2 regions of the Thermanaerovibrio acidaminovorans DSM 6589 genome follow, and region 2 is predicted to be linked to the other one. Evidence: riboswitches for the same ligand, from Rfam matches in the RefSeq annotation. Region 2 holds a riboswitch; the other holds the start of a gene.
What was found. A riboswitch is a leader RNA that binds a small molecule or an ion and turns the genes downstream of it on or off. The one in region 2 is predicted to bind thiamine pyrophosphate.

Region 1: another riboswitch for thiamine pyrophosphate. It lies ahead of thiD (bifunctional hydroxymethylpyrimidine kinase/phosphomethylpyrimidine kinase); the one in region 2 lies ahead of thiT (energy-coupled thiamine transporter ThiT).

What each region holds. Positions count from the first base shown of each region.
Region 1 is NC_013522.1:1,780,110-1,795,538, forward strand. It holds gene TACI_RS08800 (serine/threonine protein kinase) at 1-136, opposite strand, end outside; gene TACI_RS08805 (PP2C family protein-serine/threonine phosphatase) at 148-834, opposite strand; gene TACI_RS08810 (UPF0182 family protein) at 831-3,521, opposite strand; gene TACI_RS08815 (hypothetical protein) at 3,643-5,079, shown strand; gene TACI_RS08820 (pyridoxal-phosphate-dependent aminotransferase family protein) at 5,182-6,267, shown strand; gene TACI_RS08825 (glycosyltransferase family 9 protein) at 6,264-7,256, opposite strand; gene rfaE2 (D-glycero-beta-D-manno-heptose 1-phosphate adenylyltransferase) at 7,253-8,692, opposite strand; gene TACI_RS08835 (D-sedoheptulose-7-phosphate isomerase) at 8,686-9,273, opposite strand; gene TACI_RS08840 (D-glycero-alpha-D-manno-heptose-1,7-bisphosphate 7-phosphatase) at 9,270-9,800, opposite strand; gene TACI_RS08845 (glycosyltransferase family 9 protein) at 9,793-10,761, opposite strand; gene mobA (molybdenum cofactor guanylyltransferase) at 10,796-11,482, opposite strand; TPP riboswitch at 11,596-11,701, shown strand; gene thiD (bifunctional hydroxymethylpyrimidine kinase/phosphomethylpyrimidine kinase) at 11,766-12,581, shown strand; gene TACI_RS08860 (hydroxyethylthiazole kinase) at 12,578-13,372, shown strand; gene thiE (thiamine phosphate synthase) at 13,365-14,027, shown strand; gene thiW (energy coupling factor transporter S component ThiW) at 14,002-14,538, shown strand; gene TACI_RS08875 (putative DNA modification/repair radical SAM protein) at 14,572-15,429, shown strand, end outside.
Region 2 is NC_013522.1:288,961-304,389, forward strand. It holds gene sdaAA (L-serine ammonia-lyase, iron-sulfur-dependent, subunit alpha) at 1-223, shown strand, start outside; gene sfsA (DNA/RNA nuclease SfsA) at 259-1,347, opposite strand; gene arcC (carbamate kinase) at 1,406-2,362, opposite strand; gene TACI_RS01345 (Lrp/AsnC family transcriptional regulator) at 2,579-3,052, shown strand; gene TACI_RS01350 (nitroreductase family protein) at 3,045-3,569, shown strand; gene gyrA (DNA gyrase subunit A) at 3,675-6,125, shown strand; gene TACI_RS01360 (phosphatidylserine decarboxylase) at 6,122-6,739, shown strand; gene pssA (CDP-diacylglycerol--serine O-phosphatidyltransferase) at 6,736-7,464, shown strand; gene thiT (energy-coupled thiamine transporter ThiT) at 7,523-8,035, opposite strand; TPP riboswitch at 8,092-8,198, opposite strand; gene TACI_RS01375 (UDP-glucose dehydrogenase family protein) at 8,272-9,597, opposite strand; gene TACI_RS01380 (polysaccharide deacetylase family protein) at 9,635-10,531, opposite strand; gene TACI_RS01385 (bifunctional UDP-4-keto-pentose/UDP-xylose synthase) at 10,543-11,547, opposite strand; gene TACI_RS01390 (formyltransferase) at 11,594-12,523, opposite strand; gene TACI_RS01395 (glycosyltransferase) at 12,520-13,458, opposite strand; gene TACI_RS01400 (DegT/DnrJ/EryC1/StrS family aminotransferase) at 13,455-14,606, opposite strand; gene TACI_RS01405 (glycosyltransferase family 39 protein) at 14,635-15,429, opposite strand, start outside.

The DNA of each region.
Region 1 (15,429 bases), 360 kb from region 2:
GCTTCAGCTCCAGCACCCGGTCCCAGGCCACGTAGGTGATACCGAACCCCCCCCGGCCCAGGAGGGATCCGATCCTGTAGCGGTCCATGAGCACCGATCCCACCGGCAGGCGTATGTCCCGTATGTCCCGGTCCACGACTACCGCCCTCAAAGGATCACCAACGCCAGGGTGGCGTTGTCCTGGTAGGGCCTGCCCTGGGCCTCCACCTCCTGGAGGATCCCCCTGGCATCGCTTCCCCGGGACAGCGCCATGGCGATCCGGTCCTCATGGAGCGACCGGTAGACCCCGTCGGAAACCACCAGGACCCCCTCCCCTGCCTCCAGCGGTAGCGGCGCCTCCGAGGTAGAGATCTCGGTCAGGTTCTCTATGCCTATGAAGCTGGTTATCATCTCCCCCGCGGGCCCCGGGACCGGACCGCGCCCCAGGAGGACCATCTCGGAGGACACGTTATGGTCCAGGGAGAGCCTGGAAAGGCGCCCCCCCTTGAAGAGGTAGACCCGGCAGTCCCCCACGGAGGCCCACTCCAGCGTGCCATCCCTCAGATTCACCGCCGCCACCGCCATGGTGGCCCCGGTCCTGCCCAGGATCCCCCCCTGGGAGGCCCACCGGTGCACCGCCGCCTGGGCGGCCAGAACCGCATCCAGGGGCGAACCTCCCGCGTCCAGGACCCCCACCGAGGCGGACAGGGCCCTCTGGGCCGCCTCATCCCCCCGGATCATGCCCCCCATCCCATCCACCACGACGCAGTAAGCCTTATCTCCCCCGGTGCCCACCGCGTAGGCATCCTGCTGGGTTGGCCTCGAGCCCTGGATCGAGAACCCGTCGATCCTCAGGGGACATCACCCCCCGCCATCCGCTCCCTCATGGTCCTCATTACCTCCTCCAGCTCAGCCATGGCCCTTCCGTAGGCGGCGAAGTCGTAGTCCTTTAGGGCCTCCCTCCCCCTCTCCAGGGCACCCAGGGCCCGCTCCACCAGCTGGGACAGGTCACCCTCCCCCCCGGAGGGCCCGGCAGGGGGCTCCGGGGCCTTGGTCTTGGCGGGGCCTAACAGGCGGTCCGCCGCCTCCTCCAGCGTCTCCCCCCAGGCCACGTCCCCACCGGAGGATAGCACCACCCGCTTCAGCTCCGGCAGCTCCCCCGTCTCCGCCTTGAGGTATATGGGCTGCACGTAGAGGATGGACCTGCCCATGGGGAGCACCAACAGGTCCCCCCGGAACACGTCGGAGCCCCGCTGGCTCCAGAGGGACAGCTGGGCGGATATCTCCGGGTTCTGGTCTATCAGGGCCTCCACCTGGGTGGGGCCGAATAGCAGGCTCCGCTTGGGGTACTTGTAGACCAGCAGCTGACCGTACCGGTCCCGGTCGCACCGGGCGGCCATCCACCCCACCATGTTGCTCCTCCCGGCGGGCATGAAGGGCAGCATCAGCACGAACTCCCTGCCGGCCCCCTCCCCCAGGTCCACCGTTACGTAGTTGGGCCCGGTGGGACGCCGGGCCTCCTCGGAGGACACCTGCCACAGGTCCTCCCGGTTGTAGAAGGTGTTCGGGTCCTCCATGTGATAGAGCCCCATGGCGTAGGCCTGCACCTCGAAGAGGTCCTTGGGGTACCGGAGGTGGTCCCTCAGGTCCCGGGGCATCTCGGATATGTCCGAGAAGAGCCCCGGGAAGATCCGCCGGTAGGGGACTATCGACGGATCGTCCATGGCGTAGAACCGGACCGTGCCGTCGTAGGCGTCCACCGTCACCTTAACGCTGTTCCTCAGGTAGTTGACCCTCATCTCCCTGCCCCCGATCCGGGCGGTCACCGGCCTTGAGTAGGGGAAGCGGGAGCTGGCCACGTAACCGTCCATCATCCAGACTATCCGGCCCCGGTGGACCACCGGGTACGGGTCCGAGTCGAACAGGAGGAAGGGGGCGATGCGACCCACCATGGCATTTATGTTCCTATTAAACAAAATCCTACTCTCATTAGTCAAGGCGCTGGTGAAGAGGATCTCCAGGTCCTTGAGGCGCAGTGCGAAGGCAAGCCGCCTGAGGGGGGAGCCGACGGGCACCCCTCCGGAGCCCTGGTAGGTGCTTCTCACGTTGGAGTCCCCGCTGGGGTAGTCGAACTCCTTGACCTTGGTCCTCACCAGGGCGTAGGGGTAGTCCATCTCGCCGAAGTAGACCTGGGGGACCGAGATGGAGATCAGGTCCGATGCGGGGGGGATGTCCCTCACGATCAGGTTGGGCAGCCCCCCGGGTTGCACCTGGTTTACCAGGTTCATCACCAGCCCGTAGCCGTGGGTGAACTCCAGGTGCCGGTTCACCCAGGTCTGGCTTCGGAGCTTCCGGTGGTCCAGCTCCCGGACGGAGAGCATCACCTGCCGCTGCTCGCCCCGCAGATTGTACCGGTCCACGTCCACCTGGATGAACTCGTAGTAGGACCGGATCTCCTGGAGCTGCTTGTAGGTCCGAAGCAGGGGCTCGTAGTCCCAGAGCCTCACGTCCCCCATGCCCCGGCGGAGCTCCTCCCCGGTGACATGGGGGGTCGGGTCCGTCTGGACCGTCCTGGCGGAGTCGATGCCGTAGCCCCTCCGGGTCATCCGGATGTGGGACTCTATGTAGGGCCGCTCCAGCTGGAACTCGTTGGGGCGCACCACCAGCTGGTCCACCAGGGGGGGGAGTCCCCCCCGGGCCGCGAAGAGGGCAAGCAGGGCCACGGCGGACAGTTTGAGCCCCCGGAGGGACATGCGCCCCGCCATGATCCAGACCCCCATAGCCAGCAGGAGGGCGATGTTGAGGATCGATATGGGGAGAGCCACCCTGGCCTGGGCGAAGGAGGCCCCGTAGACCACCCGGCCGGGGAAGCCCACCATCCCAAGGAGGTCCAGCCACATCCGGGCGGCCAGGAGGATGGGCAGGGCCCCCGAGAGCCCCCGAAGGGCCAGGAGGCCCTGGGGGGATATGCCCCGGTCCCTAAGCCGAAGGAGCGACAGGATCCCGCCCATGAACCAGGTTCTCCACCCTAGCCCCACCAGCCCCCTTAGGGCCGGCAGGACGAACACGTAGAAGCCCGCGTCCAGGCCGAAGAGGGGGTCCCTCACCCCCAGGGGCTCGAAGGCCAAGGCCACGGGCAGCTTGAGCCATAGGGAGGCCCCCTCCCGCCCCACCAGGGCGGCGGGGAGCAGGGCCAGCATCAACCGGCGCCTGGGAGGCATGGACCCCAGGGAGGCCCAGAGGAACGGCAGGGAAACCAAGGTCCCCAGGCAGAAACCCAGGACCTTAAGGAGCACCCGCCGCAGGAAGACCCCCTGGAGATCCAGGGACCGGAACCACCAAAGCTCGGTGAGGAACCAGGGGAGGGCCAGGAGGGACAGCAGGAGGAGAAGCCCCAGCAGGAGGAGAGCCCGCCTCCCCCGGGGCCTCAGGGCCTCCCTGCCCATCCGCTCCAGGTCCGGGAGGTCGTAGTTGGACCCCTCCCCCTCTATCCACTTCCCCCCGCCGAAGGGCCAAAAGTCACCTAACTTCAAGATCCACACCCCCAAATGCGGCAAAGATTCAGCCTCGATGTGCTATCATGGGCCTAAAGTCCCGAAGGGGGAACGGCCGATAAACGATTGTCCCACAGGACATAAGGATACCTTAAGAGGGGGATGTTTGGTGGAAAAGGGGCCGCTCAGGTACGTTCTGGATAGATACAAGGGAGTCCAGGGGGTGGTGGCCCCCGCATCGGAGCTCACGTCCATCAGCTCCGAGATGGAGCGCCTCCGGGGATCCGAGGACGTGGAGGACCGGAAGGCCTACAGGACCCTGTGGCTCAAGGCCTCGGGGCTCTACTTGGATCTGGTCTGGGGTCTGGTGGAGGCCAAGATAGATGCCTCCAAGGAGCCTCCGGAGGCCCTGGCCTTCTCCACCGAGGAGAGGCTCATCGTGGACTTCGGACATCTCGGGGATGGGATCACCGAGCACAACCCCCACTTCGAACGGGAGCTGGAGGCGGAGGCCCAGCTGGACATATACCAGTACATGCGGCTCACCGACTACCTGGCGGAGACCTACGCTCTCCTCTTTGGTAAGCCCTACCAGGGCCCCAGGGGGAGCTGCGGGATGGAGGAAAAGATCCAGCGTTTCGCGGAAGAGCTGTCCAACCTGGAGCGCCGGCGGCGGATGGCGGTGAGCACCGTGCTGTCCCGGTGCAGTTCCCTATCCGACGAGGAGGTGCAGGGGATCCTCACCGATCTGGAAGAGAACCTGATGATCCACACGGAGTTCCAGCTGAGGACCCGGCGGATCCGGGAGGCCCAGGGTAGCGAGATGGAGCGCTACATGGAGCAGAACAAGCGCTACGAGATCGCCGAGCGGGATCTGATGAGGTGCCTTGGGCAGGCCAACCGGGACGTGCACGAGTTCGGGGACGGGGAGATGAGCAAGGTGCTGGCCCTGCACGACAGGACCAAGTTCCTGGCCAACCTGCAGGTGCACCTTAGGAACGAGGAGCAGCGGTGGAGAACCCGAGTGGAGCTCTTCCAGCGCAAGTTCAAGGGCAAGGGGACCCCGGCCCTCAAGGGGGAGCTGAGGGACGGGCTGAACCGGAAGAAGGAGTTCATGACCCTGGCGTCCCGGATAGCCCGGATGGACACCTCCCCCCTGAACACCGAGCCCTCCCAACCCCCCATAGGGCTCAGGATGGCGGGGGAGATAATGATGGAGCTGACCCCCCTGGATCCGGACCTGCTTAGGGTGCCTCGGGTGCGCATGTACGGCATCCCCCGGGTGATGCTGACCCCCGGCAGGGGCCTTGGGGTCTACGACTGGACCGACAACTCCCTCATAATCCCCCAGTTCTCCCCCTACGGGGGGCACCACAAGAGCTTCTGCTACGCCCTGGCGGCCTTCCGGTGGGACAACGACGAGGACAGGACCCTCAAGGACTCCTACGGGCTCATAAAGGAGAACCGGGACAAGGGGATAAGGGCGCTGCAGGAGTCCTTCTCCCAGGACTACTTCATATGGATGACCAAGGAACGCAAGGGCTATCGGGTGCTGCCCAAGGAAACCTCCAAGTGGTTCCGGGTCCACTTCAAGAAGCCCGAGTAGTCCCCCCCTGACAGAGGGCCCCCCCGGGGCCCTCGTTCTGTCCCTTGGAGGGGGGATTCGATCCGTTACAATGGGGTGAAAAAAACACGGAGGTGTTGCCGCATGGAGAGGTATCCGGTTGGGATGGTTCCAGGTCCGGTGCGCTGTCCCTGGGAGGTGCTGGAGGCGTACCGGGGCGAGTACGGAAGCCCGGACCTGGAGGAGGAGTTCGCCGCCCTCTACCGGCACTGTCAGGGGCGCATAGGGGCCCTTCTCAACTCGAAGGGAACGGTGGTCATCCAGAGCGGCGAGGGGATGCTGGCCCTCTGGGGGGCCCTGAAGAGCGTGATGGCGCCGGGGGACAGGCTACTGGCGGTCTCCGCCGGGGTATTCGGCAGCGGCTTCGCCCAGATGGGGCTATCACTGGGACTCGAGGTACGGTCGGTGGACTTCCCCTTCAACTCCGTGCCGGACCCGGAGGTGGTGCGGCGACACGCCCTGGAGTTCGCCCCACGGATGATCACCCTGGTCCACTGCGAGACCCCCAGCGGGACCCTTTGCACCCTCAAGCCCTTCGGTGAGATCGCCCGGGAGGTGGACGCCCTTCTCTGCGTGGACGCGGTGTCCAGCGCCTTTGGGGCCCATCTGGACCTGGAGGAGGCCCAGGTGGACCTGGGGCTGATAGGCAGCCAGAAGTGTCTCTCCATGCCGCCGGACCTGGCCATAACGGTGGTGAGCCCCCGGGCCGCCAGGGCCATAAGGCAGAGGGGCTACCAGGGGTACGACGCCCTGATGCCCTTCCTCTCCAGCCCGGAGCCGGGGGCCTTCCCCTACACCCACAACTGGCGGGCCCTCATGGCCCTGAGTGCCTCTCTGGAGCTCATCGAGGCGGAGGGGTTGGAGCGGGTGACGGCCCGGCACCTCCGGTGCTCCAGGCTCTGCGTGGAGGGGCTGGAGGAGATGGGGATCGAGATCTTCCCCGAGAGGAGGGAGTACTCGTCCCCCACGGTCACCGCCGCCCTGGTGCCCCAGGGGATCGCCTGGTCCGAGCTGGACCGGCGCCTGAGGGCCATGGGGGTGGTGCTGGGGGGGAGCTACGGCCCCCTGGCGGGCAAGGTCTTCCGCATAGGGCACATGGGGAACCAGGCCAGGGAGCACCTGGTCCAGCGGGCCCTGGACGCCCTCCAGGAGGCCCTCTGCGGCCTCTAGGCCTCAACCTGACGGACGGCCTCCATGACCGCCCTGAGGACCTCGTGGGGATCGATGGCCCCCATGACGGCCCCGGAGTCCGATGCGGCCTCCAGCTCCCGGTAGGAGTCCACCGCCCGGGGGGATATGATGGACCAGAGCATGGGCCCCACGTGTCCCCCCACCCTCTCCGGGTCCCTGACGGAGAAGAGCCCCACCCGGCGGGTGCCTATGGGGCGGGCCATGTGCAAAGGCCCCGTGTCCCCCCCCACCACGCAGAGGGCCATCTCCTCCAGGGCTATCAGGTCCAAAAGGTCGATCCGGTCCACCAGGTTAACAAGCCCTGTGGTCTCCCCCAGGGAGTCCTCCACCAAGCGGGCCGCCTGGGCCTCCTCAGGACCGTTGCCGGCGAGCACCACCCTCAGCCCATGACGGATCAGCATCCCAGCAAGCTCCGCCCACCTCTCCGGAGGCCAGGTCTTGTAGGGCTTGCTGGTACCCACCGCGCACAGGACGAACCCGCCGTCACCCACCAGGCGCCCCATGGCCTCGAGCCGCTCCGGGGCCCCGTAGAGAACCTTCCCCGACGGGGCGGAGATCCCCCAGGCGGATCGGGCCTCATCCAGGGTGCGGTTGAAGGCCCAGGGCAACCGCCGGTGGGAGCCTATCCTTACGCCTATACGGGAGAACAGGGCCATGAGGTCCGTCCTGTCCCCCCTATGAAGGCTGTACATGAACCGGAAGCCCCCATCCCTTATGCGGCCCACCAGCTCCCAGAGGGCCCGGGGGCTCCGGCGCCGGTGATCCTCCAGGCTTATCACCCCGTCCACGTAGGGCTGGGAGGCCAGCATCTCCCGGTAGTGATGGATGCAGAGCCACCACAGCTCCAGTTCCGGGAACCGCTCCTTCAGCGCCTTGGCCTCGTAGGCGGCCAGGATCACGTCCCCCAGGGAGCTGAAGCGCACGAACAGGAGCCGGTCGCCCCCCTGGGGCATCGGAAGGCTCCTCATGACCGGATCCTCTCTATGATGCGGGTGGTGCTGAGCCCCTCGAGGAGCGGCACCACCTCCACCCTGCCGCCCCAGGAGAGAACCTCCCGGTGCCCCACTATGTCGCAGGGCCGGTAGTCCCCCCCCTTGACCAGCACCTGGGGACGGATGGCCCTTATGATCTCCAGCGGGGTGTCCTGGTGGAAGATCACCACCCCATCCACGTCCTCCAGGGCGCACAGCACCTCCGCCCTCAGCTCCTCCGGGTTGACCGGCCGGTTGGGGCCCTTGAGACGCCTCACCGACTGGTCGGAGTTGAGACCCACGATGAGCCGGTCCCCCATGGCCCTGGCGGACCTTATGCACCTCACGTGCCCCGCGTGGAGCACGTCGAAGCAGCCGTTGGTGAAGACCACCGTCTGCCCACCCCTCCGCCAGGTCTCCGCCAGCTGGACCGCCTCCGCCAGGGAGAGGAGCTTCCCGCCCCCCCGGAGGGACAGCATGGACAACAGGTCCTCCCGGGTGACCGCGTAGGTCCCCTCCCGGCCCACCGCATAGCCCCCCGCCCGGTTGGCCCACAGGGCGGCCTCCACCATGTCCGCACCGGCCCCGTAGAGGGCGGCGAAGACCGCCACCGCCGTGTCCCCCGCGCCGGTCACGTCGTAGACCTCCCGGGCGGTTGAACGGTGGTGATGGGCCCCCCGGGGGCCCACCAGGCTCAGCCCCATCTCCGACCGGGTCACCATGATGAAGTCCACCCCGAAGCGCTCCAGGGCCTGACGGGCGGCCTCCTCCACCGGCCCGTCCTGGTTGGGGACCTCTCTACCCAGGGCTATGCCCAGCTCCTTCAGGTTGGGGGTCACCAGGAAGGCCCCCCGGTACCTCTCCCAGTCGGCCCCCTTGGGGTCCACCACCACCGGCACCCCCATGCCCCGGAGGCGGGATATGGCGGCGCCGCACACCGCAGGGGTGCAGACCCCCTTGGCGTAGTCGGATATGACCGCCACCCGGGGGTGAGCCCCCAGGGCTTCCTCCAGGGCGGCCAGGAGCCGGTCCTGGTGGGGGGACGGCAGGGCCCCCGTCTCCTCCCGGTCCACCCGGATCAGCTGGTGGCGGTGGGCCACCACCCGGGTCTTGGTGGTGGTGGGCCGCTCGGTCCTTATGCCCCCAAAGGATATCCCCTCCCGGGAGAGCAGGTCCTCCATGAGGGTCCCGTGGGGGTCGTCCCCCAGGGAGCCCAGGACGGTGACCCGACAGCCCAGCCGGGCCATGTTCCTGGCCACGTTGCACGCCCCCCCAAGGGTGAACCGCTCCTCCTCGAAGTGGACCACCGGCACCGGCGCCTCGGGGGATATGCGCTCCACCCGGCCCCTTATGACCCGGTCCAGCATCAGGTCCCCCAGGACCAGGACGTTCAGCCCCGAGCAGCCCTCGATTGCCTTCAGGGTGCCTAGCATGCCCCATCACCCCCGAAGAGCAGGTCCTCCACCAGGAAGCACAGGGCGTGCTCCAACGCCAGGTGCACGTTCTGGATAACCGCCGTGTCGGAGTCCTCCACCTCCAGGGCCAGGTCCGCCATGGAGGCGATGGCCCCCCCGGACCTGGTCAGGGCTATGGTGGATATCCCCATGGACCGGGCCTCCTCCAGGGCCAGGACCACGTTCCGGGAGGAGCCCCCGGTGCTTATCCCCATGAGCACGTCCCCCCTCAAGCCCAGGGCCCGGACCTGCCTGGAGAAGACCAGATCGAAGGAGTAGTCGTTGGAGCAGGCGGTGAGGAACGACGTATCGGTGGTGAGCGCCAGGGCCCCCATGGGGGGCCGTTCCAGCCGCTTGGACAGCCGGCAGGTGAACTCCGCCGCCACGTGCTGGCAGTCCGCGGCGCTGCCGCCGTTGCCGCACAACATGAGCTTTCCCCCTCCCCGGATGGATGAGGCCACCATCCGCGCCGCCCTGGACAGGAGCTCCAGCCCCTCCCCGCCGGCCCAGCGCTCCAGGGCCCTGGCGGTGGCCCGAAGCTGCTCCGATACGTCCATCATGAACTCAACCCCTCGATATCCAGAATGATCCTCGCCGCCCCCATGAGGTCCGGCGCGGCGGGGAACCCGTCCACCGGACAGGCCCCCTCCCCTACAAGTATCCCCCGGGAGCCCACCCGGATGGCCAGCCCAAGGTCCGACATCTTGTCCCCCACCACCCAGGAGGAACCCAGGTCTATGTGGAGCTCCTCCGCCGCCTTGAGGGCCATGCCCCCGTTGGGCTTCCTGCACTGACAACCCTCCCAGGGGGCGTGGGGACAGTGATAGTAGCCATCCAGCCGGACCCCATGGGCGGCCAGGAGCTCCTCCATCCTGCGGCGAACCGCCTCGTGGGCCTCGGCGGAGAAGAGGCCCCGGCCTATGCCCGACTGGTTGGTGACCACCACCAGGAGGAACCCCGCGTCCCGGAGGAGCCCCAGCGCCCGGGGGACCAGGGGCAACAGCTCCACCTGGGCGGGATCCCCCACGTAGCCCAGGTCCCTCATTATCACCCCGTCCCGATCCAGGAGCACCGCCCGGCTAGGCACCGCCGAACCCTCCCCTAAGGAGCCGCTCCGCCGCATCGATCGCGTCATCCACCGGGATGGATCCCATGGCCTCCTCGAAGGACCGGGCCCCCTCCCGGGGGAGCAGGCTCTCGTGGGGGGTGCACCAGGGGCCGTACCGGAGGGCCAGGTCCCCATGGGAGTAGAGCCCCACCGTGGGGGTGCCGGCGGCGCTGGCCAGGTGCACCGGCCCGGTGTCGTTGGAGACCATCAGGGAAGCCCGCCTCAGCACCGCTCCCAGGACCTCCAGGGACGGGCAGGACCTGAGGTCGATCCCCGCGGAGCCGAGCCCGTCCAGGATCCGCTGGGCCATCTCCACCTCGTCAGGAAGCTTGCCGGTCACCGCCACCCTAAGCCCCATCCGGGCCAGGTGCAGGGCCAGCCGGGCGAAGTTCTCCTCCGGCCAGCGCTTGGGGGGGAAGCTGCCCCCGGGGTTCAGCACCACGAACCGCCCCTCCCCCACCAGACGCTCCGCCGCCTCCTCCGCCGCCTGGGAGATGTGAAAGCGCATGTTCCTGGTCCGGATCGGAACCCCGATGGAGGCCATGCAGATGAGGTTCCGCTCCGCCTCGTGAACCGTCTTGGGAAGCCTCAGCTCCTTAAGCCCCCAGAGGGGGGCGTACCTGGCGCCGCTGAACAGGGGGTTCAGGCCGGACCTCAGGTCCACTATCAGGTCCGGTCTGAAGGCCCTGATCCTGGATATGACATTGAGGCGCCCCCAAAGGCCCGGGTAGTCCCGTTGCCTGTGGTAGACCTCCACCTCCTGCCACATGGGGTCGTGCCTCACCGCCTCCACCGCCCGGGGGCCCACCATTATCTTGAAGTGGGCCCCGGGGAGGAAGAGCCTGAGGTTCCAAAGGGCCCCGGAGGCCAGCAGCATGTCCCCCAGGCACGAAAGCCCTATCACCAGCACCCTGTCCACTTTCTCGGGGTCGACCCTCATGACCGAACCTTCCCTTCGATGGTTTGAAGCCCGCCTATTCTATCACCCAAGGGGGGGCCGCCCCCAGTTGATCCAGCCGGTCCGCCAGGTCCTTGGGGGTGTTGACCCCCAGGAAGGACCGCCGGTACGGCAGGTACCGGAGGGACTCCTCCTCCACCACGGTGACCTCCACCTGGTGGTAGAAGCCCTTGAGGCGCCTCTCCCCCCTGGAGATCGCATCATCCACCGCGGGAAGGCATCCGGTGGAGTAGAAGGCGTGCAACGGCTCCAGGAAGCCCCCCAGCCTGGCGCAGATCACCATGGACCGGCTCTCCATGAGGCTCCACATCTTACGGACCACCGCGTGCTGGACCAGGGGCATGTCGCACCCCACCGCGAAGGCCCAGCCGGAGCGGGCCTCCGCCAGGGCGGATCTTAGCCCCTCCAGGGGCCCCAGCGCCTCGGACCGGTCCACCGCCACCCGGATCGGGACACCGCCTGGTGCGGCGGGGGGAAGCAGCCCCGAAAGGGGCCCCACGTCCCTGGGCCCCACGGACATTATCACCTCCCTGAACCAGGGGGCCATCCGCTGAAGCATCACCTCCCACAGGAAGCGGCCCCCCACGGAGAGGAAGAGCTTGTTGCCCCCCATCCGGGTGCCCCGCCCTCCGCCCAGGATCACCAGCGACGCGTCCATGTGGGCCCCGGGCTCGACCCGGGGGATACATCGTCTCATCCTCATCTCCTCCGCTCCTCCTTGACCCAGAGGATGATAGCACCTGAAGGCCCCGTTGACCCCGGGGCCCGGATGGTGTATGTATGGGGTGACCGCCCAGGGCGGGAGGAAAATTTAATATGCGTTTCCGGGGGAGCCCCACGGGGGGCTGAGAGGAAGGGTGGCCTTCGACCCCAAGTACCTGATCCGGGTAATGCCGGCGTAGGGAGGGAAGCGGCGGGCGCGCGCATTAGACCGGCGCTCCGGGGGCCCCCCGGGGCGCCGGTTCGATTTTGAGGGGGGATGAGATTTGTACAGGGGTGTTGCCATGACCATCGCGGGGAGCGACTCCGGCGGTGGGGCGGGGATCCAGGCGGATCTCAAGACCTTCATGGGGCTTAACGTCTTCGGCGTCTCGGCGGTTACCGCGGTTACCGCCCAGAACTCCATGGGGGTGTACCACGTGGAGAACCTTTCGGTCCGGTCCGTGAGGGAGCAGATCCGGTGCCTCCTCTCGGACTTTCCGGTCCGGGCGGTGAAGATAGGCATGCTGTCCACCGGGGAGATCATGGAGGCGGTGGCGGAGGAGCTCTCCTCCTACCCGGGGCCGGTGGTGCTGGACCCGGTGATGGTGTCCCAGAGCGGGCACAGCCTGATGGACTCGGGGGCCGAGCGGGCCATGCGGGAGAGACTGCTTCCCCTGGCGTCATTGGTGACCCCGAACCTGCCCGAGGCGGAGCGGCTGCTGGGCCTTCCGCCGGGATCCATAGCCACCAAGGGGGACATGCTGGACGCGGCGAACAGGCTGCTGGAGGCGGGGTGCCGGGGGGTTCTCCTCAAGGGGGGGCACCTTCCAGGGGATGACATCTTCGACGTGCTCATATGCGGCGCCGAGGAGGTGCTATTCGAGGACCGGCGGATCCCGGGGGGCAACGACCACGGAACGGGCTGCACGCTGAGCAGCGCCATAGCGGCGGAGCTGGCCGCCGGGGAGGACCTGAAGACCGCGGTGACCCGGGGCAGGGAGTTCGTGAGGAGGGGCATGGAGACGGGGGTCAGGCTCGGGAGAGGGCACGGGTGCCTGTACCACCGGGCCCCGGCCCCCTGGGTGGGTGACGGGGCTTGAGGGTCTCCCACCTGGCATCGGAGGTGGCCCGGCTATCCCCTCTGGTCTATCACGTCACCAACTGGGTGTCGGGCCCCCTCAGCGCCCGGGTCTGTTACGCCCTGGGGGGCAGGGCGCTGATGACCACCCATCCGGAGGAGGCCCTGGAGGCGGCCCGGATGTCCCAGGCGCTGCTGCTCAACCTGGGGACCCCCACGGAGGACCGGGTCGTGTCCATCCGGCGGGCTCTGGACGGGGCGGGGGATCGGCCGGCGCTGTTGGATCCGGTGGGGGTCGGGTCCTTCCCTGGGCGCCTGGACCTGGCTATGGAGATCCTCTCCCGGGGGATCTCGATCCTCAAGGGGAACGGGGCGGAGATCTCCGCCCTGCTTGGGGAGGGGAAGGGACAGCGGGGGGTGGACTCGGACCTGCCGGGACCGCCCCTTGGGGTCCGGAGGCTGGCGGAGGACCACCGGTGTTGCGCGGTCATGACCGGGGAGGAGGACCACGTGGCCCTAGGGGTGAGCTGGGGGCTGGTGAGGCTCCGGGGGAGGGAGGTTCGAGGGGCGGTGCCGGTGCCCGGGCTTGGATGCGCCCTGGGTAGCGCCATGGCCTGCGCCCTGGGGGTGGGGGCGGACCCCTTCTCCGCCGCCCTGTGGGGCTGCGCCCTCTTCAAGGGGGCCCTCCGGAGGGCCCTTGGGGCCTGCTGTGGCCCCGGCAGCCTGGTGGAGGCCCTCATAGACCAGCTACACCGGGCCAGGACCGGGGAGCTGGATGGGGAGAACGTGGAGGTGATCCGGGCAGATGGATGATCGGTGGCTTAGGGAGGCTCTCCAGGTCTACGGGATCCTGGACTCGTCCCTGGGGGACGAGGGGGAGCTGATCGCTCTGGCGGAGATGGCCATTGGGTCCGGGGTAACCGCCCTTCAGCTCCGGTGCAAGGGCTGGGACGGGGGGAGGACCTACCGTCTGGCCCGGGAGCTGGCCAGGAGGTGCGCCTCCGAGGGGGTCCTGTTCATAGTGAACGACCGGCTGGACGTGGCCCTGGCCTCCGGGGCCCGGGGGGTCCACCTGGGGGCTTCGGACCTGCCGGTGGAGGCGGCCCGCCGGGTTGCCGGGGAGGACTTCGTGATCGGCGGCACCGCCAGGACGCTGGAGCGGGGGCTGGAGCTTCAGGCGGCGGGGGCCTCTTACCTGGGCTGCGGGGCCGCATTCCAGTCCGGAACCAAGGAGGACACGGTGGTGATAGGACCCCATGGGATAGGCGTCATAGCCCGGGGGGTGTCCATACCCTGCGTTGCCATAGGGGGCATAGGGGAGCACAACCTGGAACGGCTGAGGGGGTCCAATGTGGCGGGGATCGCCATGTGCGGTGCCCTGTTCCGGCGGGACCCGGGCCGGATGGGGGACCTGTGCGGGGCGGTGAGGAGGACGATCGAGGATGGAGGTGGTCCGGTTGGAGGATAGGAGCCTGGCGCTTAGGAGGCTTGCGTTGGCGGGGGCGCTCTGCGCCCTGGGGGTGGTCATGTCCCCCCTGTCGTTCCCCGTGGGGCCCGCCAAGTGCTATCCCTTTCAGCACGCATTGAACGTGGTGGCGGGCTACTTTTTGGGCCCCTGGTACGGGGCGGGGTGCGCCCTGGTGACGAGCCTGATCAGGATATCACTGGGGACCGGCACCCTCTTCGCCCTCCCGGGGAGCATCCCCGGGGCCCTGCTGGCGGGGTTGGCAGCCCGGGCGATCAGGGGGCACCTGGTCCCCGCCCTGGGGGAGGTGATGGGCACCTGCCTGGTGGGGGCCTACCTGGCCTCCGCCCTGGTGGGGCCCATGATGGGCAGGTCCGTATCGTTCCAGTTCCTCCTGTCCGCCTTCGCTATCAGCTCCGTGCCGGGGGCGGCGCTGGGAGCCCTGGCGGTGAGGCTGAGCCATGGCCGAGTCCTGGGGCTGGTCGGGGGGCGGTTGAGCGACAACCTAAAGTAAGCTATACTGACGCAAAGCTTACAGAAGGGGGGCATGGCGGTGGATCTGATGGGAAGGCTGAGGGTCCTTGGGGACTCTGCCCGGTTCGACGCCTCCTGCGCCCCCTTCAGGGAGAGGGCCCTTGGTGTCCTGCCCGGGGTGGTCTGGGCCAACCGTTGCCGGGTCCTCAAGGTGCTCATGAGCAACCGGTGCGGCTACGACTGTGCCTACTGTGTGAACCGGGCCAGCTCCCCGGTGGATCGGGCCCAGATGGAGCCCCGGGAGCTGGCGGACCTGTTCGCCTCCCTGTGGCGCAGGGGGTTGGTGCAGGGGATCTTCCTCAGCTCCGCGGTGGTGGGCTCCCCGGACGGGACCATGGAGAGGATGATCCGGGCGCTTGAGATCATCCGGCGGGAGCATCGATTCGGGGGCTACGTGCACGCCAAGGTGATCCCCGGGTCGTCGTTTGGCCTGATCCGGCAGATGTGCCTCCTGGCGGACCGGGTGAGCGTGAACCTGGAGGTCCCCTCCGAGGAGGGGTTGAGGGCCCTGGCCCCCCAGAAGGAGGGCAGCGCCATCCTGGCCCCCATGGGGAGGGTGGCGTCCCTCCTGGAGGAGATGGGGAGCTCGGGACATCTGAAGGGGGGGCACACCACCCAGATGATCCTGGGGGCCACGGAGGACCCGGACCGGGAGGTCCTCAAGGTCTCCAGCGCCCTATACCGCCGATTCAGGCTGAGGCGGGTCTACTACTCGTCCTACGTCCCCGTGTCGGAGGACCCAAGGCTTCCCCGGAGGGACCCGGACAGGCTACGGGAGGTCCGGATCTACCAGGCGGACTTCCTGATGAGGCAGTACGGGATGAGCTACCGGGAGATCCTGGGGGACCGGCAACAGCTGGACCGCCGGCTG
Region 2 (15,429 bases):
CAGGAACGGCACCATGGTGGGCATGGCGGTGCTCTGTTCCGACCTGGCCATGGCGGGGATCAGGTCCACCGTGCCCCCCGACGAGGTGGTGGACGCCATGGACAGCGTTGGCCTGGCCCTGCCCTCCGCCCTGAGGGAGACCTCCGAGGGGGGACTCGCCGCCACCCCTACGGGCCAGCGGATAGCCCGGCAACTCCTGTCCGAGGCCCCCAGGCTGGATTAGAGAGTGGCCGGGGGAGGGCGACCCTCCCCCGGTGGTTAAATATCTATCCCCGCCCGGACCTCCAGCACCAGTTCGAAGATCTCCCTTGGTGTCCCGGGTCCCAGGGAGACCTTGAAGTCCCTGCCCAGGGTGGGGCCCCCCGCAACCTCCCGGCCCCCAAGGGCGGCTAGCCCCTCCGCCAGGCGGTCCGTCACCGGATCGGCGCTCCTCACCGGGAAGATCCGGACGAGATTGGGGCCCGCGGGGTCTGCCTTGGACGTCCTCTGAGCCCACCTGGAGAAGGCCCCCATCCGCCGGGACAGCAGGTCCCCGTGGGGGGAGACGTGCACCGTTAGCTCCTCGCCCTCCTGGAGCCCCTGCTGGCCCCCGTGGGCCATCATGGCCAGGAATGCCCCCCGATCCGCCAGGTGTGGGCGCACCCCCTCCAGGGGGATCGCCAGCTCCCTTGGCTCCTGGAGGAGCTCCAGCCGGTGGTCCAGGTGGATCCCCACCGCCATCGTCGATACCCCCGCCTCCCGTGCGTCCAGCAGCGCCCGGGCGAAGTCCGGGTCCGTGTGCCAGTCGGGCAGGAAGCGGGTGGGGGATGGGGACTGGACCAGGAAGAGGATGCCGGTCCTGACCTGTCCGGTGAGGTGGGAGAGGTGTCTCGCGTGTCTGGCGGCCCTCTCGGAGGGGGCGTCGGGGAAGAAGGCGGTGTCCCGGGTGAACAGGGTGCAGGTCTTTACCTCCAGGAGCATATCCCCTTGGGGTCCCCCCAGCAGGAGGTCGAACCTGGAGTCCTGGGACCTGACCTCCCGGCCCTTGACGGTCATCCCCTGGAGGGGGGCTATCAGTTCCCGTCGGATCAGGTCCTCCGCCACCCGGTTCATGGCCACCGTGTCCAGGTAGACGAAGTCCCCGTACCTGAAGGTGCCGTATATGCGGTAGGGTTTGGATCCCCCGGATGGGAGTAGCATGACCCTCTGTCCTGGGAAGAGCAGCTCCAGTAGCCGCCCCGGGTTTGGGAGGTGGGCCTGGACCGGTTCCGATCCCGACGGTTGAACTAGGGCCACGAAGCGGTTGAGGCGCCTTACAAAGGTGCCGGTTATGGGGTCCGGGTCGGTTGGGCTCATGGGCTGGTTCATTGGGTAAAGGATGGGGGCCCGGCTCTCCGGGCCCCCCGCTGAGTTTCCTGGTATGGCCTTAGGCCATGGTTACCACGGTGCCCTCCCGGCCCTCCAGGGCGTCCACCGCCTTGTAGAGGGAGGTGATGATGGCCTTCTTGCCCGGGAAGGTCCTGGCGAACTTTACCGCCGCCATCACCTTGGGGAGCATGCTCCCGGGGGCGAAGTGGCCCTCTTCCATGTACTTTATGGCCTCCGCCACGGTCATGTGGGAGAGTTCCTGCTGGTTGGGCTTCTTGAAGTTTATGCAGACCTTGTCGACCTCGGTGAGGATGAGGAGGATGTCCGCCTCGATCTCCTCCGCCAGCTTCTCCGCCGCCAGGTCCTTGTCGATGACCGCCGCGACCCCGGAGAGGGAGCCGTCCATGTTCTCCACCACCGGGATGCCGCCGCCGCCGGCGGTGACCACTATGGTGGTGTCCCACAGGCGCTTGACCGCGGAGATCTCAGTGATCTTCTTGGGCTCCGGGGAGGCCACCACCCGGCGCCAGCCGCGGCCCGCGTCCTCCTTCATCACGTAGCCCTTCTCGGCCATGAGCTTCTTGGCCTCCTCCTCGGTGTAGAAGGGGCCGATGGGCTTGGTGGGGTTCTTGAAGGCCGGGTCGTTGGCGTCCACCACCACCTGGGTGACCAGGGTCACCACCGGGATGTTCAGGTTCCGGTTCCGGAGGGCGTCCCTCAGGGCCTGCTGGATCTGGTAGCCGATGTAGCCCTGGCTCATGGCGCCGCACACGTCGAAGGGCATGGCGGGGGTCTCAGGGTTGGCCTGGGCGGCGATCTCCTGGCTCAGGACGATCCTGCCCACCTGGGGCCCGTTGCCGTGCACAACCGCCATCTCGTAACCCCTCTTGCTTATCTCCGCCAGGTAGGTGGCGGTCTTCTTCACCACTTCCAGCTGGGCCTCCGCGGTGGGCGGGGTCCCAGCCTCCTGGAGGGCGTTGCCCCCCAGCGCTACTACGACCTTGGTGGCGGCCATCTCGATCACTCCTCGTTACAATTTTGGGATGTAAGGACATTGTAAACCATAAACCTCTTTTGGTTCAATATGATATGGGCACAAGGTCCGCTCCCGGGTTGCCAAGTTGGAGGGGCAAGGTGTTTGGAAAAACGGGGAAGTAGGGTATTATTTTAAGGGATATCCCCGATCTTTGGGGGACTAAAATTGCGGAACGACGGAAGCGGGGGAAGTGCGATGCAGGTTGAAAAGTGCCTTGACGAGGTTGGGCGCAAGATACTGAGGGCTCTTCAGGAGGACGCCAGGATATCCTACAGCGAGCTGGGCCGCAAGGTGGGGCTCTCGTCCCCTGCCATAGCGGAGCGGATAAGGCGGATGGAGAACGCGGGGATAATAAAGGGCTACAAGGCGGTGGTGAGCTACGAGAAGCTGGGCTTCCCCATCACCGCATTCATAAGGATAGCCATCCCCGCCAGCCGGATCCACGAGGCGGACCAGATCGCTGAGAGGATCCCGGAGGTGTTGGAGTGCCACCACGTGACCGGCACTGACGGGATCATCCTGAAGGTGGTGGTGTCCTCGGTGGGTCACCTGGAGGAGGTTGTCAACCAGATGGGCTTCTACGGTCAGACCACCACTTCGGTGGTGCTCTCGTCCCCAATAACCGGCCGGGTGGTGGAGCCCGCTTCGTCCGACAGGGAGGATGATTGACGTGAACGATATGATCCGAACCATACTTTCTAGGAGGAGCATAAGGCGCTTCAGGCCCGGGGAGGTGGGGGAGGAGGTTATCAGCCTCCTGTTGCAGTGCGCCTGCGCGGCCCCCAGCGCCGCCAACTCCAGGCCCTGGCACTTCATCGTGGTCACCGACCGGCAGGTGCTGGACCGGATGGCGGACGCTCACCCCTACGGCAAGATGCTCTTCCAGGCCCAGCTGGCCATCGTGGTCTGCGGGGATCCCACGAAGAACGACTACGCCGCCAGGTACTGGGAGGAGGACTGCTCCGCCGCCATGCAGAACATCCTTCTGGGGGCCACCGCCCTTGGGCTGGGGTCCGTGTGGCTGGGGGTCAAGCACTCCCCGGAGAGGGAGGCGGCCATGAGGATGATCCTCTCCGTGCCGGACCACATCGCCATAATGGGCATAGCCGCCATAGGGCATCCAGACGAGGAGAAGGAGCCCCATAGGGGAATAGATGAAGGGGTGGTTCACCGGGACCGCTGGTGAGCCCGCTGTTTCATCAGGACTTAAATGGTAGAATGCTAGGGGCGCCCGCCGGGACAGGCAGCTCCGGCAGGGCGGTTCATTTCTTTTCGTCGGAGGCACGATTGGATGGAAAAGGGTAACGGTAGCTCCGATCTCTTCCAGAAGGTGATCCCCCTTCCCCTGGAGGAGGAGATAAAGCACAGCTACATCGACTACGCCATGAGCGTCATCGTGGGCCGGGCCCTTCCGGACGCCCGGGATGGTCTGAAGCCGGTCCAGCGGCGGATCCTCTACGCCATGAGGGAGCTGGGGCTTAGGCACAGCCAGCCCTTCAAGAAGTCCGCCCGGGTGGTGGGGGAGACCATGGGTAAGTACCACCCCCACGGGGACGCGGCCATATACGAGACCATGGTCCGCATGAGCCAGGACTTCAGCATGCGGTACCCCCTGGTGGACGGGCAGGGCAACTTCGGCTCCATCGATGGGGATCCCCCTGCGGCCATGAGGTACACCGAGGCCCGGCTCCACTCCCTGGGGGAGGAGATGTTGGCGGACATAGACGAGGACACGGTGGACTGGCTCCCCAACTTCGACGAGTCCCTGGAGGAGCCCGCGGTGCTGCCCAGCCGGATACCGAACCTGCTGGTGAACGGTAGCACCGGCATAGCGGTTGGCATGGCCACCAACATGCCCCCCCACAACCTCCGGGAGGTGGTGGACGCCTGTTGCACCCTGCTGGACAACCCGGACGTGGAGGTGGGGGAGCTGATGACCCACGTGCCCGGCCCCGACTTCCCCACCGGGGGGGTCATCATGGGCCGGGACGGGATAATCGACGCCTACACCACCGGCCGGGGCAAGATAGTGGTCCGGGGATGCGCGGAGATCGAGGACGCCAAGAGGGGCAAGAAGGCCATCGTGATAACCCAGATCCCCTACATGGTCAACAAGTCCAACCTGATCGAGACCATAGTTAAGGGGGTCCAGGCGGGGCAGCTGGACGGAATAACCGACGTCAGGGACGAGTCCAACCGGGAGGGGATCCGGCTGGTGCTGGAGCTCCACCGGGACAGCGACCCCCATCTGGTGCTGAGGCAGCTCTACTCCAGGACCCAGCTGCAGACCACCTTCGGGGTGATAAACCTGGCCCTGGTGGACGGCCGTCCGGTGGAGCTGAACCTGAAGGGGCTCCTTCAGATATTCATCGACCACCGGCGGATGGTGGTCCGTCGGAGGACCCAGTATCGGCTCCGGAAGGCGGAGGAGCGGGCCCACATACTGGAGGGGCTCGTGAAGGCCCTGGACATGATAGACATGGTGATCGCCCTCATAAGGTCCTCGGAGGACCCATTGGTGGCCAAGGGCAGGCTGGTGGAGGAGTTGGGCTTCACTGAGGCCCAGGCCCAGGCCATACTGGACATGAGGCTCCAGCGGCTCACCAGCCTGGAGAAGCACAAGCTCCAGGAGGAGCTGGCGGAGCTCATGGCCCAGATAGCCCGCTACCGGCTCATCCTGGGGGATCCCGCCGAGCTGGACTCGGTGGTCCGGGAGGAGCTGTTGGAGGTGAAGCGCGCCTACGGGGACGAGCGGCGGACCGTCATCGAGGACTCGGTGGACGACGTGTCGTACGAGGACCTGATCCCCGAGACCGAGGTGGTGGTGGCCATGACCCGGGACGGGTTCATCCGCCGGATGCCACTCCAGGACTACCGCTGCCAGGCCCGGGGAGGCAAGGGGGTTAAGGGGGCGGCGGTGAAGGGGGAGGACGAGGTCTCCCTGGTGGCGGTGACCACCACCCACCGGAGCCTGTACCTGTTCACCGACCGGGGCAGGGTCTTCTCCCTCAAGTGTCTAGCCATACCGGAGCCAAAGAGCGGCCGGGGCAAGCACGTTAGCACCTTCATCTCCCTGGACGAGGGGGAGTCGGTTGTCACCTTCCGGGACAGCGCATTGGAAGGGGCCCGGTTCGTTTTCCTGGTTACCAAGATGGGGCTGGCCAAGCGGCTGCCGGTGGGGGAGCTGGAGGGCATAACCCGGGCGGGTCGCCGGATCCTGGGGCTTGAGGAGGACGATACCATAGCCCGGGTGCGGTTCACCGGCGGGGAGGACCAGTTGCTGCTCACCACCGCCAAGGGGCAGACCCTGCGGGTGAGCGAGACCGAGTTCCGTCCCCAGGGCAGGGCCGCCAAGGGGGTCCGGGGGATCAAGCTGGACCCGGACGACCTGGTGGTGGGCTGCGACGTGATAATGCCCGGCCGGCAGGTGCTGTTCATAAGCCAGCTGGGGATGGGCAAGAGGACCCGGTATGAGGAGTTCACGGTCCATCACCGGGGCGGCATGGGGGTCCGGGCCATGAGGCTTGGGGAGCGAACTGGCCACCTGGTGGGTGCCTGGGGCGTGGCGGACGACGACGAGATAATGGTGATCACCTCCAGGGGCCGGGTGGTACGCTTCTCCGCCCGGGACGTGTCCTCCCTTAGCCGTTCCGCCATGGGGCTCACCCTTGTGAGGCTAGACGAGGGGGATCAGGTGGCGGACGTGACGGTGATCCGCTGCTCCATGGAGGAAGGGGAATGATAAACCGGCACGGACTTCCGTCCATAGGGGCGGTGCTGTTCATGATGGCCGGCGCCTGGTTCATCTCCAGGCCCGTCTCCCTGGCGCTCGCGTTGCCGTTGGGGTTCCTCTTCTGGTTCTACCGGGACCCGGAGAGACGCCCCCCGGAGGATCCCTCCGTCTGGGTCAGCCCAGCGGACGGCAAGGTGGTGGAGATCCAGCCGATAGATGACCCGGTGGTGGGCCGGTGCTGCAAGGTGGGGATCTTCATGAGCCCCCTGGACGTGCACGTGAACCGGATGCCCTTCCAGGGGGAGGTGTTCCACCTCCGCTACGTGCCGGGCCGCAAGTGGCTGGCCTTCGAGCCCAAGGCGTCGGAGAACAACGAGCGGCTCTACGTGGGGATAAGGACCCCCCACGGGGACGCCATGCTGGTCCAGATAGCGGGGCTGCTTGCCCGGCGCATCGTGGCCTGGGCCCCGGTGGGCTCCAGGTTCGCCCGGGGGGAGCGGTATGGTATGATCAAGTTGGGGAGCAAGGTGGACCTTTACCTTCCTGCCTCGGTGGAGCCGGTGGTGAGTCTGGGGCAGAGGGTGAGGGCCGGAGAGACCCCGGTGGGAGTGGTGAAGAGTTGAGAAGACGTTTCAAGCGGGACCTGCCCTTCAGGAAGATAGTGCCCAACATGATAACCAGCGGCAGCGTGCTGTGCGGCTTCCTGGCGCTGGCGCTGTGCTACTACGACCGTTTCCTGCCCGCCGCGTGGCTGGTGGGGGTGGCGGTTATCTTCGACTACATGGACGGCCGGGTGGCCAGGATGCTGGGGGGTAGTAGCGACTTCGGTGTGGAGCTGGACAGCCTGGCGGACGCGCTCAGTTTCGGGGCGGTGCCCGCCTTCATGACCTACAGCGCCTACGTGGGTCTGGAGGGGGGGCTGATAGGGGCCCTCTCCGGGGCCTTCTTCACCCTCTGCGGGGTTCTGAGGCTTGCCCGGTTCAACGTGACCCACGTGGTGGGTCCCTTTCAGGGGCTCCCCATACCGGCCGCGGGGCTGACCCTGGTCTCCTTCGTGATGGGGGGCATATACATTCCCTGGTGGGCCGCCTCGGCCCTCATGGCGGTCTTGGGGGGCCTCATGGTCTCCAGAGTCCCCTACGGTAACCTGAAGAAGGTCCACCGGGGCGACCTCAACCGCCTCAGGGCCACCGCCCTCCTGGTGACCCTGGGGGTGGTCTCGGTGGTTCTCAAGGAGCGGGCCCCTGTGGTGTTGTGCTTCACCTACGTCCTGAGCGGTCCCGTGGGGCTCGACTGGGGCCGGTGGCTGGTCAAGAAGGAGTCGGTGGAGGCGGAGGGCAAGATCTGAGCCTCTGAGTTTGGAGGATTTTGGAGGGGGCCCCTGGGGCCCCCTCTTCGCGTAGGTCCTATATCCGTCCCTTTAAGCGCCTCACCAGGGGCAGGGCGATGAGCATCGATATGGCCAGGGAGGGGACAAGGAACGTGGCGTTGTAGGTGATGGAGTAGACCCACACGTTGCTCCCCTCCGGTGCGAAGGAGGCGAAGAAGATGACCCCGGACAGCACGTGGCAGGTCAGCCTGGCCAGCCCCGCCAGGATCATGGCCAAGGCGGTACCCTTGAGGTCCCGGGTCTGTAGGCCCCCGAGGGCCAGGAGGCCGAAGGCAAGGGGGTAGTCCAGCACCGCCTGGACGGGGTTCACCACGTAGCCGTTGAGCATCATCTGCAGCAGCCCCGAAGTGGCGCCGCACATGGCCCCGGCCCTCACGCCCCTCATGGCGGCGAAGGCTAGCAGGGGCACCATCTCCAGGGTTATGGAGCCCCCCTGGGGCATCTGAAAGACCTTGAGGAACGACAACGCCAGCGACAGGGCCGCCGCCACCGCCCCCTCGGTCAGCATCCTAACCCTTGTGTTATCCAACCGAATCACTCCCCTTTGGTGAAAAATGAAATCGCCGCCCCCGCATCGGGGACGGCGTATTGAATCCCGCACCTTCCCTTCGTCGGCGTTACCCGGATCAGGTTCAAGGGGTCGGGAAGGATGGCCTTCCCCTCTCAGCCCTTCGGCTCCCCCGATGCGTTGCAAGTTTAAATTTTTTTTAGCCTCAGGTCAAGGGTGATATTGCGGATGGCCCCTGGCCGCCTGGATGCCAGGCCCTAGCCCTTGTTGGGTCGTCCTATGGCGTAATACGTGAAGCCCAGGCGGCGCATCTCCTGGGGGGAGTACTGGTTCCGGCCGTCGAATATCACCGGGCTCTCCATCTCCTCCCGGATCCGCTGGAAGTCCGGCTGCTTGTACACGTCCCACTCGGTCACCAGCGCCAGCCCCTGGGCTCCCTTGATGGCCTCGTACTGGTCCTCCACGAAGGTTACCCCGCTACGACCCTCCAGGATGTGGCGGGCCTCATCCATGGCCTTGGGGTCGTGGAGCCTCACCCGGGCCCCGGCCCCCAGGAGGTCCTGGATCAGGGTCACCGACGACGCCTCCCTCATGTCCGACGTGTTGGGTTTGAAGGACAGGCCCCATATGGCGAAGGTGAGCCCCGATATGTCCTGGCCGAAGTGGCGAAGGATCTTCTGGAAGATCACGTGCTTCTGGGACTCGTTCACGTCCTCCACCGCCTGCAATATCCGGGGGGAGTAGCCGTGCCTCAGGGCGGTGTGCCTCAGGGCCCTCACGTCCTTGGGGAAGCAGGAGCCCCCGTAGCCGCAACCGGGGGATATGAAGGCGTAGCCTATCCGGGAGTCGGAGCCTATCCCAAGTCTGACCTTCTCCACGTCTGCCCCCACCAGCTCACAGATCCGGGCCATCTCGTTCATGAAGGATATCTTGGTGGCCAGCATGGCGTTGGCGGCGTACTTGGTCATCTCCGACGACCGGATGTCCATGCATAGCACCTTCTCCGGCGGAAGGAAAGAGTAGAGCTCCTTCAATGTCTCCTCCGTGGCGGGGTCGTCGGTGCCTATCACCACCCGGTCGGGGCACATGAAGTCCGACACAGCCGCCCCCTCCCTGAGGAACTCCGGGTTGGACGCCACGGTGAAGGGTATCTGGACCCCCCTGGCTTCCAGCTCCTCCCGGATGGCGGCCCTCACCTTGTCCGCGGTGCCCACCGGCACGGTGGACTTGGTGACCACCACCAGGGGCTCCTCCATGTGGGCCCCTATCTGCCGGGCCACCGCCAGCACGTACTGGAGGTCCGCGCTGCCGTCCACGTCTGACGGGGTCCCCACGGTTATGAAGCAGACCGACGCCCCCCGGATCCCCTCCTCCAGGCTACAGGTGAAGCCAAGCCTGCCGGCGGTCCGGTTGTTCCGTATGATATCCTCGAGCCCTGGCTCGTAGAAGGGCACCCGGTCCTGGTTCAGCATCCGGACCTTCTCCTGGTCCACGTCCACGCACACCACCCGGTTGCCGAAGCCCGCAAGGCAGGCGCCGGTCACCAGACCGACGTAGCCGGTTCCTATGACGGATATCCTCATGTGGGATCGTTACCTCCTGTTTAAATTGCCCTGGGTCTCAGGCCTCCGTAGCCTGGACCGCCAATGTCCCCGCCCGGCCCTCCACGGTGCCAATCCCGATCTCGCACCTGGGCAGCTCGTCCCGGGGTATCTGGTCCGCCACGAAGGACAGGGGAACGCACTTGGCCCCCTGGTCCATGGCGGACCGGAGGAAGGACTCGAAGACCCCGATCTGGGACAGCCCCTCCATCTCCGCGTGGAGGGTGAACACGTTGAGCCCCTCCTTGAGCAACGAAGCCAGGTGCCGGGCCATCTCCTCCCCCTTCAGTCCCCGCCGTCCCAGGAGCTCGTCCATGGTGGGCAGGGTGGTGGGGATCTCCAGGGTGGAGAAGGCCTTCCGGCCCCAGCGGGGAACGTACGGGAAGAGCCCCCGGGTGTTGCTGGTGTACCGGAGCCTCATGGAGTCCAGCACCAGCAGGGCGTCCTGGCTCACCTGCCAGCCCGGGGCGGCGAAGCTCCGGGGCTGATGTCCCGTGTACTGGTAGAAAAGATCGAAGGCCCGCCGCAGGTCCGCCTCGATGGTGGTCACCGGGAGCTTGTGGATCCGGTCCTGCCACTTCACGTGGTCCCAGGCGTGGATGCCGAAGTCGTGTCCTCGGCGCGCCGTCTCCTTCAGGAGCCCCGGGAACGACTGGGCTATCATGGGGGCCTTGATCAGGGTCCCGTAGAACAGGGTCTTGAACCCGTAGGTGGACGGGGCCTTGGTGCGCAGCATCTTCCCCAGGAACCCCTTGCGGAAGATGCGGACTATGGCCTTGCCCGAGTTGTCGGGCCCCATGCTGAAGAAGAAGCTGGCCTTCAGAGACAGGCGATCGAAGAGGTTCAGCAGGTTCAGCACCCCCTCCCGATGCCCCCTGAGGGTGTCCACGTCCACCTTCAAGGCCAGGATCTTCATGGGCCCACCTCCTACAGGTAGTATCGGACGGTCCTGTCCAGGATCTCGTCCAGGGTGGCCTTGGGCACCCATCCCAGCTTTGACGCCGCCTTATCCACGCTGGGTAGCCGGTCCTGGACGTCCTCGTATCCCTTGCCGTAGTGTTCCTCCCCGGAGACCTCCACCAGGGGGATCTCCAAGGCGTACTCGTAGCCGGGGATTCGGGAAGCGGCCCTCACCAGCGCCAGGGCCACCTCCCGGACCGAGTGGTTGTTCCTCGGGTTCCCCAGGTTGAAGATCTCCCCCACCGCCGCATCCGGGTTCCTGAGGATGCTCAGGATCCCCATGACCCCCTCCTCGATGTCGGTGAAGCTCCTCCGCTGATGTCCCCCGTTAACCAGCCTTATGGGTTCCCGCCTTATTATGTTGCCCAGCATCTGGGGGACCAGCCGGTTGCCTTTAGGCGTCCTTGGGTCGTCCTGCCGGGGACCTATCCAGTTGAAGGGCCGGAAGAGTGTGAAGGGGAGCCCCTTGGAGATCCCCATGGCCCATATGACCCGGTCCATCATCTGCTTGCTGCAGCTGTATATCCACCGGACGTTGCGGATGGGGCCTAGCACCAGGTTGCTCTCGTCCTCCTTCAGCTCCCGGTCGGGGCACATGCCGTAGACCTCCGAGGTGGAGGGGAAGATGACCCACTGCCTCAGCTCCGCGCATATCCGGACCACCTTGAGGTTCTCCTCGAAGTCCAGCTCATAGGTGTAGAGGGGGTCCTCGATGTACATGGCGGGCCTGGCGATGCCCGCCAGGGGCACAACCGCGAAGGCCTCCCGGGCCCTGTCCCTTATCCAGTCCCAGGCGGAGCCCATGGGGGACTCCACGAACTCCACCCGGGGGCTCTCAAGCACCCCCGACAGGTTGTGGGACCCCACGTCCAGGGCACATATCTCCCAGTCGGTGTGCTCCAGTATCTTCTCGCACAGGTGGCTCCCGATGAAGCCGTTGGCCCCCAGTATAAGCACCTTCTTCAAACGCATCAGATCCTTTCCGTTCCTCGTGTTCGTTGACGGTCCCGCTGGGCCGTCAGCCCAGCAGCTGACCCCTCATATCTCCAAGTCCCAGGTCCAGGGGATGCCCGCACCGCCCGTCCAGCTCCGCCTCCAGGATCCTCAGGGCTCCCGCCATGCACCTGACCAGCACGTACCCCTCCGGGTCCTCCATCAAGGTTCCCGGCTCCGCCCTCGGGACCGCCTTCTCCGGCAGGGGATGGGCCCTCCAGATCGTCAGCCTTCGCCCGTCGGCCAGGGTGGAGAAGGCCCCCGGGTAGGGCCTGGTGAGGGCCCTGACCATGTGATAGGCTCCCAGGGAGTCCTCCCGGTCCCACTGGATCAGCCCGTCCTCCGGGCGCCGGCCGCCGAAGTAGGAGGCTGCCCCCTGGTCCTGGGGCACAGCCCGGTAGCTCCCGTCCTCCAGGGTGGGGTAGGCCCGCCGTATCAACCGGTGGGCCGCCTCCGCCAGTCGCTCCATCACGTCCCGGGATGTGTCGTGCAGGTGGATCGGCACCTCCTCCCGGTCCACCACCGGTCCGTCGTCCGGCCGGGGGGTCATAACGTGAAGGGTGGCGCCGGTCCTCATCTCCCCCATGATCATGGCCCAGTGGACCGACACCCGCCCCCGGTAGCGAGGCAGTAGCGACCCGTGCACGTTGAAGGCCCCTAGAGGGGGGATCTCCAGCAGCTCCCCGGGGATCATGTCCCGGTAGTAGAAGGAGAGCAGGAGATCCGGCTTCAGTTCCCGAAGGGCCATGGCCCCCTCCGGGGAGCGGAGGCTGTCCCTTATTACCGGTATGCGGTGCCGCTCCGCCACCCGGTCCGGTGTCCTGAACCACAGGTTCTCCGACGGGTTGTCCTGGTGGGTGAAGAGGGCGACCACGTTGGCCCCCAGCTCCAGCAGGGACTCCAGGCACCGGGTCCCCACCTGGCTGTAGGCGCAGACCGCCACCCTGGGCCTCATGGCTTCGGATCCTCCGGGTAGACCGCCCTTATGAGGTACCTGGGGCGTTGCCGGACCTCCAGGTATATGCGCCCCACGTACTCCCCCGCTATCCCCACGCCGAAGAGCAGGATCCCCATGAGGAAGAAGTTTATGGCCATCAGGGTGAAGAGCCCCTCCGCCTCGGATCCCACCAGGAGGCGCCGGATCAGGAGGTAGAGGGCGAAGACCAGGCTGCCGACGGAGACCAGAAGGCCCGTTATGGTGACCGCCTGGAGGGGCACCATGGAGAAGCCGGTCATCAGGTCGAAGTTCAGCCGGATCAGCTGGTAGAGGCCGTACTTGGAGGTCCCCTTGTGCCGCTCCTCGTGGGAGACCGGTATCTCCACCGGGTTCTGGGCGAACCGCTTCCCCAGGGCGGGCAGGAACGTGGTGGTCTCTTTGCACATGTTTATCAGGTCCACGATCCGCCGGTCGTAGCCCCGGAGCATGCAGCCGTAGTCCCTTATGTTGAGCCCCGTTATCCGGTTGGTTACCCAGTTAACCAGCTTTGAGGGTATCTTGCGGGTTATTGCCGGGTCCTTTCGCATGGCCCGGTAGGTGCCCACCATGTCGTGTCCCCGGTCCATCTCCGCCACGATGCGGGGTATCTCCTCCGGCGGGTTCTGCAGGTCCGCGTCCAAGGTTATTATCTTGTCCCCCCTGGCCATGGAGAACCCGGCCATTATGGCCATGTGCTGGCCGAAGTTGCCGTTGAAGTCTACCACCCGCACGTAGTCCTTCCGGCGGGCCTCCTCCAGCAACATCCTTAGGGACCCGTCGGAGCTGCCATCGTTGACGAATATCACCTCCGCGGGCCTATCTAGGGCCTCCACCACCGGGAAGAGCCGCCCGAAGAGGTCCGGGAGGGACTCCTCCTCGTTGTAGACCGGTATGACGATGGAGACGTCGATCATCGGCATACCTCCCACAGGGCCCTAACCACGTCCATGGCGTCCTCCCGGGTCATCTCCGGGAAGAGGGGGATGGACATGACCCGGCTGGAGGCGTAGGAGGCGTTGGGCAGGTCCTGGTCGCTCCAGCCGAACTCCCGGTACCTCACGTGGTGGTGCACCGCCTTGTAGTGGACCCCAGTGCCTATGTTCATCTCCTTGAGCCGGGCCATGACCTCCTCCCGGGACATGCCAAGCTCCTCGGTCTTGAGCATCACCCAGTAGAGGTGGTGCCCGTGCACGTGGGGGTACCGGGGGGTGCCGGGGGTGATGAGGCCCTTGAGTCCCCGGAGCTCCGAGTCGTATATCTGGGCTATCTGGGAGCGCCTCTCCTGGAAGTGGCTCAGCTTCTTGAGCTGCTCCAGCCCTATGGCGGACTGGAGGTCCGTCAGGTTGGCCTTGATCCCCGGGGAGACGATCTCGTAGTCCGGCCTGCCCGATTGGGCGAACCTCTTCCAGGCCCCCTTGGACATGCCGTGCTGGCGCATCACCCGGCACGCGTCCGCCAGGTCCTCCCGATCGGTGACGATAATTCCCCCCTCGGCGGTGGTCATGTTTTTGGCGGGGTGGAAGCTGAAGACCCCCAGCGGGCTGGGGGAGGAGCCGATGGGGCGCCCCTTGTAGGCGGAGCCTATGGCGTGGGCGCAGTCCTCCACCAGGTGAAGCCGGTGCCGGGATGCGATCTCCCGGATGGGGTCCAGGTCCACCGGGAGCCCGGCGAAGTGGACCGGCATTATGGCCCGGGTGCGATCCGTGATGGCTCCCTCGATCTTCGACGGGTCCATGTTGAGGGTGTCCCCCTCCACGTCCACCAGAACCGGGGTAGCTCCGGTGTAGATTATGGCGTTCACCGTGGCGGCGAAGGTCATGGGGGTGGTTATCACCTGGTCGCCGGGGCCCACCCCCAGGGCCATCAGGGCGATCTGAAGACCCGCGGTGGCGGACGAGACCGACACCCCGTGGGCGGCCCCCACCAGCCGGGCGAACTCCTCCTCAAACCTCTGGGTGACCGGGCCGGTGGTGATCCACCCGGACAGCAGGACCTCCCGGACGGCGCTCACCTCCTCCTCCCCTATGGAGGGGCGGGAGAAGGGAAGGAAGCTTTCTCTCATCTGGCTGTGATCTCCTCTCGTGATCGTATCAACGGTTGACCAATATCATTTTCCCGTAGTAGGCGGGATCCTGGCCTGCCACCTGGTATTTTAATCCCAGTTGTTGGATCTCCTGTAGATGTTCCGGCCGGAGGATCATAACGCAGGCCTCCGCCTGCCACATCTCCTGGAGCCCCTTGGGGTCCGTGAACCAGCTGGGCCTCTCGGCCCGGTAGCCGAAGGTGAGCTCCCCGTAGTCGCCCCCCTCCTGGACCAGGGTGACGGTCCGGTTCAGGTAGAAGGGGATTGCCTGGTCGTAGTCCTTGTAGATGATCACCCGGCTATCGGGGGTAACCAGGGGTTGGGCCATGGAGGCCAGCGCCTTTGGGGACCTGGCCTGGGCCACCAGGGGGAACACCTGCTTCATGGCCAGGAGGAATACGATGGCCGCCACGCACCCTATGGCCACCGGGCTCCGCCTCATGAGGGCCACCCCCAGGGGGATCACGCCGCAGGCGATGGTGACGGACCCCACCACCGCCCCCAGTTGTCTTAGTGCTTGGGGGTCGAACCGGTCCTGGTAGGAGGGGTACACAATCAGGGCCGCCCCCAGGAGGACCATCAGGACCGCGGTGATGCCGAAGCCCAGAGACACGGCGCCGTATCGGCGGCCGTACAGCCCCCGGTCCAGGAAGATGCCCCCCAGGAGCCCCAGGGGGGGCATGGCGGGCACCATGTAGGGGATCAGCTTGGACCTGGAGGCGGAGAAGAAGGCCAGGATCACCGCCGCCCACAGGAGCATGAACAGGGCCTCCTCCGCCTCCGATGGGGTCTCGTGGTCCCT